One region of the Variovorax sp. RO1 genome, then DNA from elsewhere that is predicted to be linked to it. Evidence: predicted binding sites of a transcription regulator. Region 1 holds the regulator's gene; the other holds the start of a gene.

Region 1 (4,418 bases):
AAAGAGGGACACGACCGTCAATTTTTATCGTGCATCAATCCCGAGTCCGTTTCCGTCAGCTAACAGACTTCTTTGCCTCGGATTTCAACACGTTCAACTCCTCCGCGCTCAACGTGATCTTGAATGAGCCGAGGAATTCGATCGTGACGACGTAACCGTCAGCAAGCGTCTGAATTGGCGAGCCAGGCTCGTCAGGCTGCATCATCAACTGCCGAATTTTTTCTGCCTCTACAAAGCCCCCAACCCCGGCTAATGCAACGTGAGCAAACTCACCATGTTCCGTCTTTACGATTTTCCCTATGAGAAACGAGCGGGCGTCAGACACCTTCCGCCGCTTCGATGGCTCCTGCAACACCACTCCGGCACTGACTGCCTCAGTCCTCAGGATTTCTACGATCTTCTTTGTCTCGGGGTTCCCAAAGATCGTTTTGACAGCACTACGCATCTCAGCCGCATCTTTAACCCTTCTGAATTGTGGCTGATCGGCGTAAAAAATTTGTATTGCAGCAGGGAAGTCGCCGTATTCGGAGCGAATAACCAAGAGATCGGTCTTTTTCGTAGGCTGCCCTGTCGGGTAGACACCGAGAGACCAGGCTCGTCCTGGCGCAACCGAGCGATCCTGAACTGTTCCGATTACCAAGCCCTTTGATCTCTCCCAAATTCCTTCGGCTTGCGCTACAAGAAACTGCTCTATCTCGTTATCACCGGCGCCTCCGAAAAGGTGCTTAGGCCAAAGGTTTTCCATAGGAGTCCTAAATTTTCAAAGTGACGAGCACAGGTAAGTGATCGGAGACAGAGGCAATAGCACCATCGCTTGTTGTTAGCGGCGTGCTGCCCGCACTGGAAAGAATGACTGGTGTGCCGTTGTGTACTACATCGATGAGATCGGGTCGCAGCAGAACCTGATCTATAAGATGCCAATGCGTCGAGACGCTCTTGTCGTTTTGGTAGAAAGATCCCGGCTGACGATTGTTTTTCCAGGTTCCCAGCAGGGCCCACATAGGGTTGAAAAAATATCGGATCTGCTTGCCACGCCCGACGGCCTTAAAGGTTGAGGCCGCGATCGTCTTGCATGAAGAAGCGTTCAGATAGGCTGGGGTGACCATGGGCTCGCTAAATGGTTCCATGTTGAAGTCACCAATCGCAATACTTCGCGTGTGTAGCAACCGCTTTTCGCGTGCTTCTATTCCCATTCGCAGAAGTCGTGCGGCTTCCGCGCTGATCGGCCCGGGCTGCCACACAAAGATTGGCGCCGGCAGGTGAACGAACCACAATTCATAGTTGACCGGTATTCCAGTCGTGGTCCGAACGAGCGTACTGGGCAGCGACCCTTCATCCAGCAGGCTGTCCGGTTGCCACTCTGTTTCAGAAAGAGTGCCAAGTACGGCAAACCGCTTGAAACTCTTCTTCAGCCACCAGGTCTTCCCGGTGTTTCGACTCTGCAGGTCGACCAAGATTGAATCGAAGTCGATTTTTCCTGGTTCTGACAGACACAGCAGAACTTCCTGGTTAGGACCAGATAACGTCTTGTCGACGCAGATAGTCTCCGCCAAGTCTGCAATGGCATTAGCGATGATTCCGCTCTTGCCTTTGCCTTTTTGAACGTTCCAGTATGCGAGCGCGATCATGTATGGCGTAGGCCCGAAGATGTCGATCAGAAAACCAGTCACCGACTATATCGCTGCGTTCCCGGCACCCGTGGAGGCCTGCTGTTATCGGTAGGAATCGCAACTTCGCATGACAATTCTGCTTCGCACTTACGAACCATCGGTCGCTTTCGCCGGTAACCGCGACCGTTTTTGGGCTGCCGGTTTCGTGCCCCGAACGACTCCGCTGGGCTCCTTTGCGACATTCGCACTGCTCCAGACCGGTCATCTGAGGAGCTGGGCCTCTGCACATCGCAAAATCCGCGTATGCCAGATTTGAGCGAGCTAAATGATGATGAGGTGCGCGGCCAAGCGACTGAATGGCGCGCACGGGCGTTGCGGGGGGACAAGAGCGCAGGCGGTATCGCGCACCTCTTGGAAAAAGAGCTTCATCGCCGCCAAGGATTCGGATACCGGCCAGCCGATGCTGATGTGCTGGACACCAGGCCGCTGGAACTTCTGCATGAGCGCCGGTCATCACACGCGTGGTGGCGCTTCTGGTGACTGCCTGAGCAGCGACGAATGAGTCTCGGATTTCGCGCTCGATCTGGCTGCGATCTGTGCGGTGCGATGCTGTTAAGTGCGGCAGCATCCGCACCAAATCTGGCAACAATCTGGCAACGGATCGGCCATGAAAAAAGTCCGCTATCTTTTGGATAGCGAACTTCTCAGCATTGATGCGGCTTTGGTGGTAGGCCGTGATGGGCTTGAACCATCGACCAACGGATTATGAGTCCGCTGCTCTAACCAACTGAGCTAACGGCCCACGCGGGCCCGATTCTATGCGCCGCGCACGACCACCTACTTGCGGTAGCTCAGCGCGTTGCTCACCAGCCGCGACGTGATGTCGACGATCTGGATCATGCGGTCGTACGGCATGCGGGTCGGGCCGATCACGCCCAGCGTGCCGACCACCTGGCCGTCGACCTCGTAATTGGCGCTGACGATCGACAGCTCCTCGAAGGGCACGACCTGGCTCTCGCCGCCGATGAAGATGCGCACGCCCTCGGCCTTGCTCGACACGTCGAGCAGCCGCATCAGCTGCGCCTTCTCCTCGAAGAGATCGAAGGCGCGCCGCAGTTGCCCCATGTCGCTGGAGAAATCGGTCACCGACAGCAGGTTGCGCTCGCCGGAGATCACGACGTCGTCGGCCTTGGCATCGGTGAGCACCTCGGAGCTGACCTGCACCGCGGCCTGCATCAGCGCGGCGATTTCTCCGCGCAGCTTCTCGACCTCGGACTGCAGCCGGTCGCGCACCTGCTCGATCGTCAGGCCCGCGAAATGCGCATTGATGTAATTCGAGGCCTCGACCAGTTGCGACTGCGAGTAATCGGACTCCGGAAAGATCACGCGGTTCTGCACGTCGCCGTCGGGCGACACGATGATCACCAGCAGCCGCCGCTCCGACAGGCGCAGGAATTCGATCTGCTTGAACACCGAGGCGCGTCGCGGCGACATCACGACGCCAACGAACTGCGACAGGTTCGACAGCAGGTGGGCGGCGTTGGCGATCACCTTCTGCGGCTGGTCGGCCGCCAGGCTCGGCGTGCTCATCTGCTCGCGCTGCGCGGTGAGCATGGTGTCGACGAACAACCGGTAGCCGCGCGTGGTCGGCACGCGTCCGGCCGAGGTGTGGGGGCTTGCAATAAGCCCCAGCGCCTCGAGGTCGGACATGACGTTGCGGATGGTCGCGGGCGACAGATCCAGCCCCGCCGAACGCGAGAGCGTGCGTGATCCGACGGGTTGCCCATCGGCGATGTAACGCTCGACCAGCGTCTTCAACAGCAACTTGGCACGGTCGTCCAGCATTGCAAGATTTTAGTGTTGTACGTTAAAAATTTCGGTCGCCGACGACGAGACTAGCTCAATCGACGCAGCCGGCTCCCACCCCTCGGCCTTCGCGTGACCCCATCCCTCACCAGCGCCGACCGGACCCCCGCAGGCGAGACACCGAACATCAGCGCAATCTCCCCCAACGTGAAGCCTGCCCGATAGAGGATCGCGGCCACCCTGGCTTCATCGCCGGTAACCAGCGGCTGACGCCCAAACAGCACCCCACGCGCCCGAGCAGCCACACGTCCGGCCTCGCATCGCTCCCGAATGATCGCCCGTTCAAGCTGAGCCACCGCGCCGAGTATCTGCAGCACGAATTCACCCATCGCCGACGACGTGTCAATGGGCTCCGTCAGTGACTTGACTGAGCAACCCGACGCCTTCAAGCGATCCAGCAGCTGCAACAAGTCCTTCAAGCTGCGCGCCAACCGATCCAGCTTGTAGACCACCAGCGTATGCCCAGGCTCAAGTGCAGCCAGGGCCTTGTACAGCTCGGGTCGAGGCCCTACCCCGCTGGTCTTCTCGGCGAAAATTCGCCGCACGCCTGCAGCTCGCAGCGCATCAAGCTGCATTCGCGTTTCCTGCTCGCTCGTAGACACCCGCGCATAGCCAATCAGCACCCAATCCCCCCTCGGTCCCCTGAAACCTTTGTAAGCACTTGTAGGCTACAGGAAAGGGTGAAGCCAGTACCAGCCGCCGGGCATTGCCTGTTTTGTCGATCGACAGAAAGTATCGTCATACGCTCCGAAATCTCGTCTCGAGGGCGCGCCTGGCTAGGTTTTCAGTACAACTACACGATACCGGGTCGGTTTCACTGTAGGAGCCCGCCAGCGGGCGTGTGTTGGCCGGCCAGAGATAGGGCAGGGGCACGTAAGGCACTCAGCACCAGAGAGCAGATGCCTCCGCCACAAGGGCTACGGCGGCTTGTCTTCTAGCAGG
Region 2 (4,418 bases), on a different contig from region 1:
ATCGGCGCCAAGTTCGACCTGCTCGACGGCGGCCTGAACCTCACGACCGCGCTGTTCAACCTGGAACGCTCGGGCATCAAGAACACCGACCCGAACAACCCACGCCGCCAGATCAACGTCGGCACGCAGCGCACCAACGGCCTGGAGCTCGCGCTCAACGGCCGTCTGCCGGGCCGCTGGGACGTGAGCGCGGGCTATGCGTACCTCGACGCGAAGATGACCAAGTCGCTCGCCACCGTGAGCTCGCTGCAGCTGCCCTTGGGCGCCGCGATCCCGGTGCAGGGCAAGACCGCCGCGCTCACGCCGCGCCACTCGGCCTTCGTGTGGGCCATGAAGGACCTCGGCCACGGCTTCAGCGCCGGCGGCGGCCTGAACTACGTCAGCGCGCGCTATGCGTCGCTGAGCAACCTCGTCACCCTGCCCTCGTACCTGACCGCCGACCTCGCGGCCAACTACAAGGCCGAGCGCTACGAGATCGCGCTGAACCTGAAGAACATCGCGAACCGCAAGTACTACGTCTCGGCCCACGGCAGCGTGGACAACCTGATCCTGCCGGGACCGGGGCGCGAAGTGCAGCTGACGCTGCGCGCGAAGTTCTGAGCGTGCGGGGCGGCTGCGTGTTCAACACGCGGCCGCCTCTTGGTTCTTACTTGCCGGCCTTCCCCACTAGCACCGCGCCCTTCATCCCGGCGTCGTAGTGGCCTGGCTGCAGGCAGCCGAAATCAACCTTGCCGGCCTGCGTGAACTGCCAGACGATCTCGCCGGTCTTGCCCGCGGCCAGCGTGACCATGTTCGGATCGGCGTGCTCCATCTCGGGGTTCTTCTTCATGGCGTCGTAGTGCGCCTTGAGCGCCTTCTCGGTCCCGAGCACGAGCTCGTGCTTCAGGACACCCGAGTTCTTGACGACGAAGCGCACTGTCTCTCCTTGCTTGACCTTGATGTCTGCAGGCGTGAAGCGCATCGCGTCCGTCATGTCGACCTGGACCGTGCGCGTCACCTTGGCGGCCACGCCGGGCTTGCCGACGGCGGCTTCGGCATCGTCATGGCCGTGATCGCCGGCATGGGTGCCCGAGGCGGAAGCGCCGACGGCGGCCAATGCGGCCAAGGCAGCGAAAACGGTGTTGCGGAAGGTGAGAGCCATGGTGTCCTTGGAGATTGGAAGGGTGGATCGGGCGGCCTGCGCGCGCATCCGTCCGGTGCTGCGTGCTGGGGTGCCGCGACTCTAGGAAGCCCGCCCCGTCAATCGCCGATCACGTGGATTACAAAGAAGCAATCCGCGCGCGGCCTCTGCATGGGTCTGAGTGGGCTTATTTCACCCGGACAAAAGAACCCTAAACGTTCCGACCGATGGCACTCGGCAGCCCGGGGTTTCCCCGTAAAAGCACAGCCGTGCAAGACTGCGGAACGACGCTTAACATTCGCAGCGTCCCTGTCGCAACTCATTGATTTTCAAAGACCGAATCTCGAGTGTGTTAAATCACTTTCGAGCCGCGTGCCATTGAACATTCGACTACGTTAATTCCACGTCACCGAGCTTTCGCCCATGTTGGAAGTCGCGGTTACTATGCTTTGATCAAAACTCTTGTCGAGCGAGAGTAGATCGCACGCCTGTCCCTATGTGACCTGCCGTCCCGTGTTGGATTCCGCCGATCTCTGACCCTAGATTTCCATTGAATACTGACCCACCCGTTTTGTGAGCCTGAAGGCTTCACAGTGTGGATAAGTGCTTGGTGTTCTCCTTTTTAGGTTGGGACTTCGCAGAACTGTTTTTGAACCGGAAGCTGTCGTTTCCGGTCTCCAGGATGTGGCACCGATGTGTCAGCCTGTCCAACAGCGCGGTTGTCATCTTCGCATCGCCAAAGACGCTAGCCCACTCCCCGAAGCTGAGGTTCGTGGTGATCACGACACTGGTTTGTGTGGATCTGCCGCAGATTGCGCCGCTGTTTGCGCGATTTAGTTGCCTCGATCGCGAGCCAGGTCGCGAGCTTCTCGGCATAGGGATCGAGCTTGCTTGAACTCGCCCGCTTGGCGTAGCGCGGCTCTTCATCGCCGGCTCGCAGGTACTTCTTTACGGTGTTGCGAGACAGGCCTGTACGCCTGGCTATCTCGCGAATGGACATCTGCTCGCGCAGGGCCCAGCGTCTGATGACACTCAATGTCGCCACGTCTATCACTCCTAGGATCCCCTGCTTTAAAAATGAGCAGGGTAGGGTTTTACGTGGGTCAGTCTTAGACGGAAATTACTGCGTTTAGTGGGTCAATTTTCGGCAGCAATCAACAGCGGGGCTGCCCTGCTACTTGTCAGCCCAAGCCAATCAAGACTTTTGGCAGCGGTTTGCGAAAAAAGTGCACCTTTTCAGACCGTCCGCCGAGGCTCCTTGCTCCAAGCCTTGCAGATTGAACCTTCTGGCCGCCCTTACACCGTCCCCGCCGGCCGCTAGCGCCAAGTTTTATCCGGATAAAATAATTATTGCGCGAATGTTCAATGACGCGCTTACGAAAGACCAGCGTCGTTCCGCAAAGACGAGGGCAAGGGCCACGCTCTTGAAAGGTCATCGAATGCCCTTATGATTAGCACTCGCTGCTGACGAGTGCTAACAGCCCTCCCATCCAGTCGACAGGTCGCCGGTTTCTCCGGCGCCCGACCACAAACAAACCCGTTTCTTACCCTTCCAGGAGATGCAATGAAACTTCGTCCTTTGGCCGATCGCGTGATCGTCAAGCGTGTTGACAGCGAAACCAAGACCGCCTCTGGCATCGTCATCCCCGACGCAGCCGCCGAAAAGCCCGATCAGGGTGAAGTCCTGGCCGTGGGCCCGGGCAAGCGCAACGACAAGGGCGAACTGGCCGCACTGACCGTCAAGGTCGGCGACCGCGTCCTGTTCGGCAAGTACAGCGGCCAGACCGTCAAGGTCGATGGCGACGAACTGCTCGTGATGAAGGAAGACGACCTGTTCGCAGTCGTCGAGAAGTAATTCTTCTCCTCCTTTCGATCTCATCCAAATTCAATCCATTCGGAGTTAATTCATCATGGCAGCAAAAGACGTAGTCTTCGGCGGAGAAGCCCGCGCACGCATGGTCGAGGGTGTCAACATCCTGGCCAACGCAGTCAAAGTGACCCTGGGCCCCAAGGGCCGCAACGTGGTGCTCGAGCGTTCGTTCGGCGCCCCCACCGTGACCAAGGACGGTGTGTCCGTGGCCAAGGAAATCGAACTCAAGGACAAGCTGCAGAACATGGGCGCCCAGCTCGTGAAGGAAGTGGCCTCCAAGACTTCGGACAACGCCGGTGACGGCACCACCACCGCGACCGTGCTGGCACAAGCCATCGTTCGCGAAGGTTTCAAGCTGGTGGCTGCCGGCATGAACCCGATGGACCTGAAGCGCGGCATCGACAAGGCTGTCACGGCCCTGGTCGCCGAGCTGAAGAAGGCTTCCAAGCCCACCACCACCTCCAAGGAAATCGCGCAAGTCGGCTCCATCTCGGCCAACAGCGACGAAACCATCGGCAAGCTCATCGCTGACGCGATGGACAAGGTCGGCAAGGAAGGCGTGATCACCGTGGAAGACGGCAAGTCGCTGGACAGCGAACTCGACGTCGTCGAAGGCATGCAGTTCGACCGCGGCTACCTGTCGCCCTACTTCATCAACAACCCCGAGAAGCAATCGGCGCTGTTGGACAACCCCTTCGTGCTGCTGTTCGACAAGAAGATCAGCAACATCCGTGACCTGCTGCCGGTGCTGGAGCAAGTCGCCAAGGCTGGCCGTCCGCTGCTGATCATTGCCGAAGAAGTCGAAGGCGAAGCCCTGGCTACCTTGGTCGTGAACACGATCCGCGGCATCCTGAAGGTTGTGGCTGTCAAGGCTCCTGGCTTCGGCGACCGCCGCAAGGCCATGCTGGAAGACATCGCCATCCTGACGGGCGGCAAGGTCATCGCTGAAGAAGTGGGCCTGACGCTCGAAAAGGTGACGCTGGCCGACCTGGGTCAAGCCAAGCGCATCGAAGTGGGCAAGGAAAACACGATCATCATCGACGGCGCCGGCGCTGCTGGTGACATCGAAGCCCGCGTGAAGCAAGTGCGCGTTCAGATCGAAGAAGCGACCAGCGACTACGACCGTGAAAAGCTGCAAGAGCGCGTGGCCAAGCTGGCCGGCGGCGTGGCAGTGATCAAGGTTGGCGCTGCCACCGAAGTCGAAATGAAGGAAAAGAAGGCTCGCGTCGAAGACGCCCTGCACGCCACCCGCGCTGCAGTGGAAGAAGGCGTTGTGGCTGGCGGCGGCGTGGCTCTGCTGCGTGCCAAGCAAGCTGTGGGCGACTCGGTCAAGGGCGACAACGCCGACCAGGAAGCCGGCATCAAGCTGGTGCTGAAGGCCATCGAAGCCCCCCTGCGCGAAATCGTGAACAACGCCGGCGGCGAAGC

What was found. Region 1 encodes HrcA, which represses chaperone genes, less so after heat shock. Its sites were predicted from a motif close to TTAGCACTCNNNNNNNNNGAGTGCTAA; they were not measured.
Region 2: the regulator HrcA is predicted to act here: its motif matches at 2,572-2,598, upstream of CY658_RS15545 (co-chaperone GroES).

The regions. Positions count from the first base shown of each region.
Region 1 is NZ_PKMT01000001.1:632,596-637,013, reverse strand. It holds gene CY658_RS32340 (hypothetical protein) at 56-745, opposite strand; gene CY658_RS32335 (hypothetical protein) at 753-1,628, opposite strand; tRNA gene CY658_RS02935 (tRNA-Ile) at 2,336-2,412, opposite strand; gene hrcA (heat-inducible transcriptional repressor HrcA) at 2,448-3,455, opposite strand; gene CY658_RS02925 (recombinase family protein) at 3,506-4,099, opposite strand.
Region 2 is NZ_PKMT01000002.1:944,387-948,804, forward strand. It holds gene CY658_RS15525 (TonB-dependent receptor) at 1-600, shown strand, start outside; gene CY658_RS15530 (cupredoxin domain-containing protein) at 647-1,141, opposite strand; partial or broken gene CY658_RS15535 (ATP-binding protein) at 1,709-1,915, opposite strand; partial or broken gene CY658_RS15540 (helix-turn-helix domain-containing protein) at 1,911-2,174, opposite strand; gene CY658_RS15545 (co-chaperone GroES) at 2,685-2,975, shown strand; gene groL (chaperonin GroEL) at 3,031-4,418, shown strand, end outside.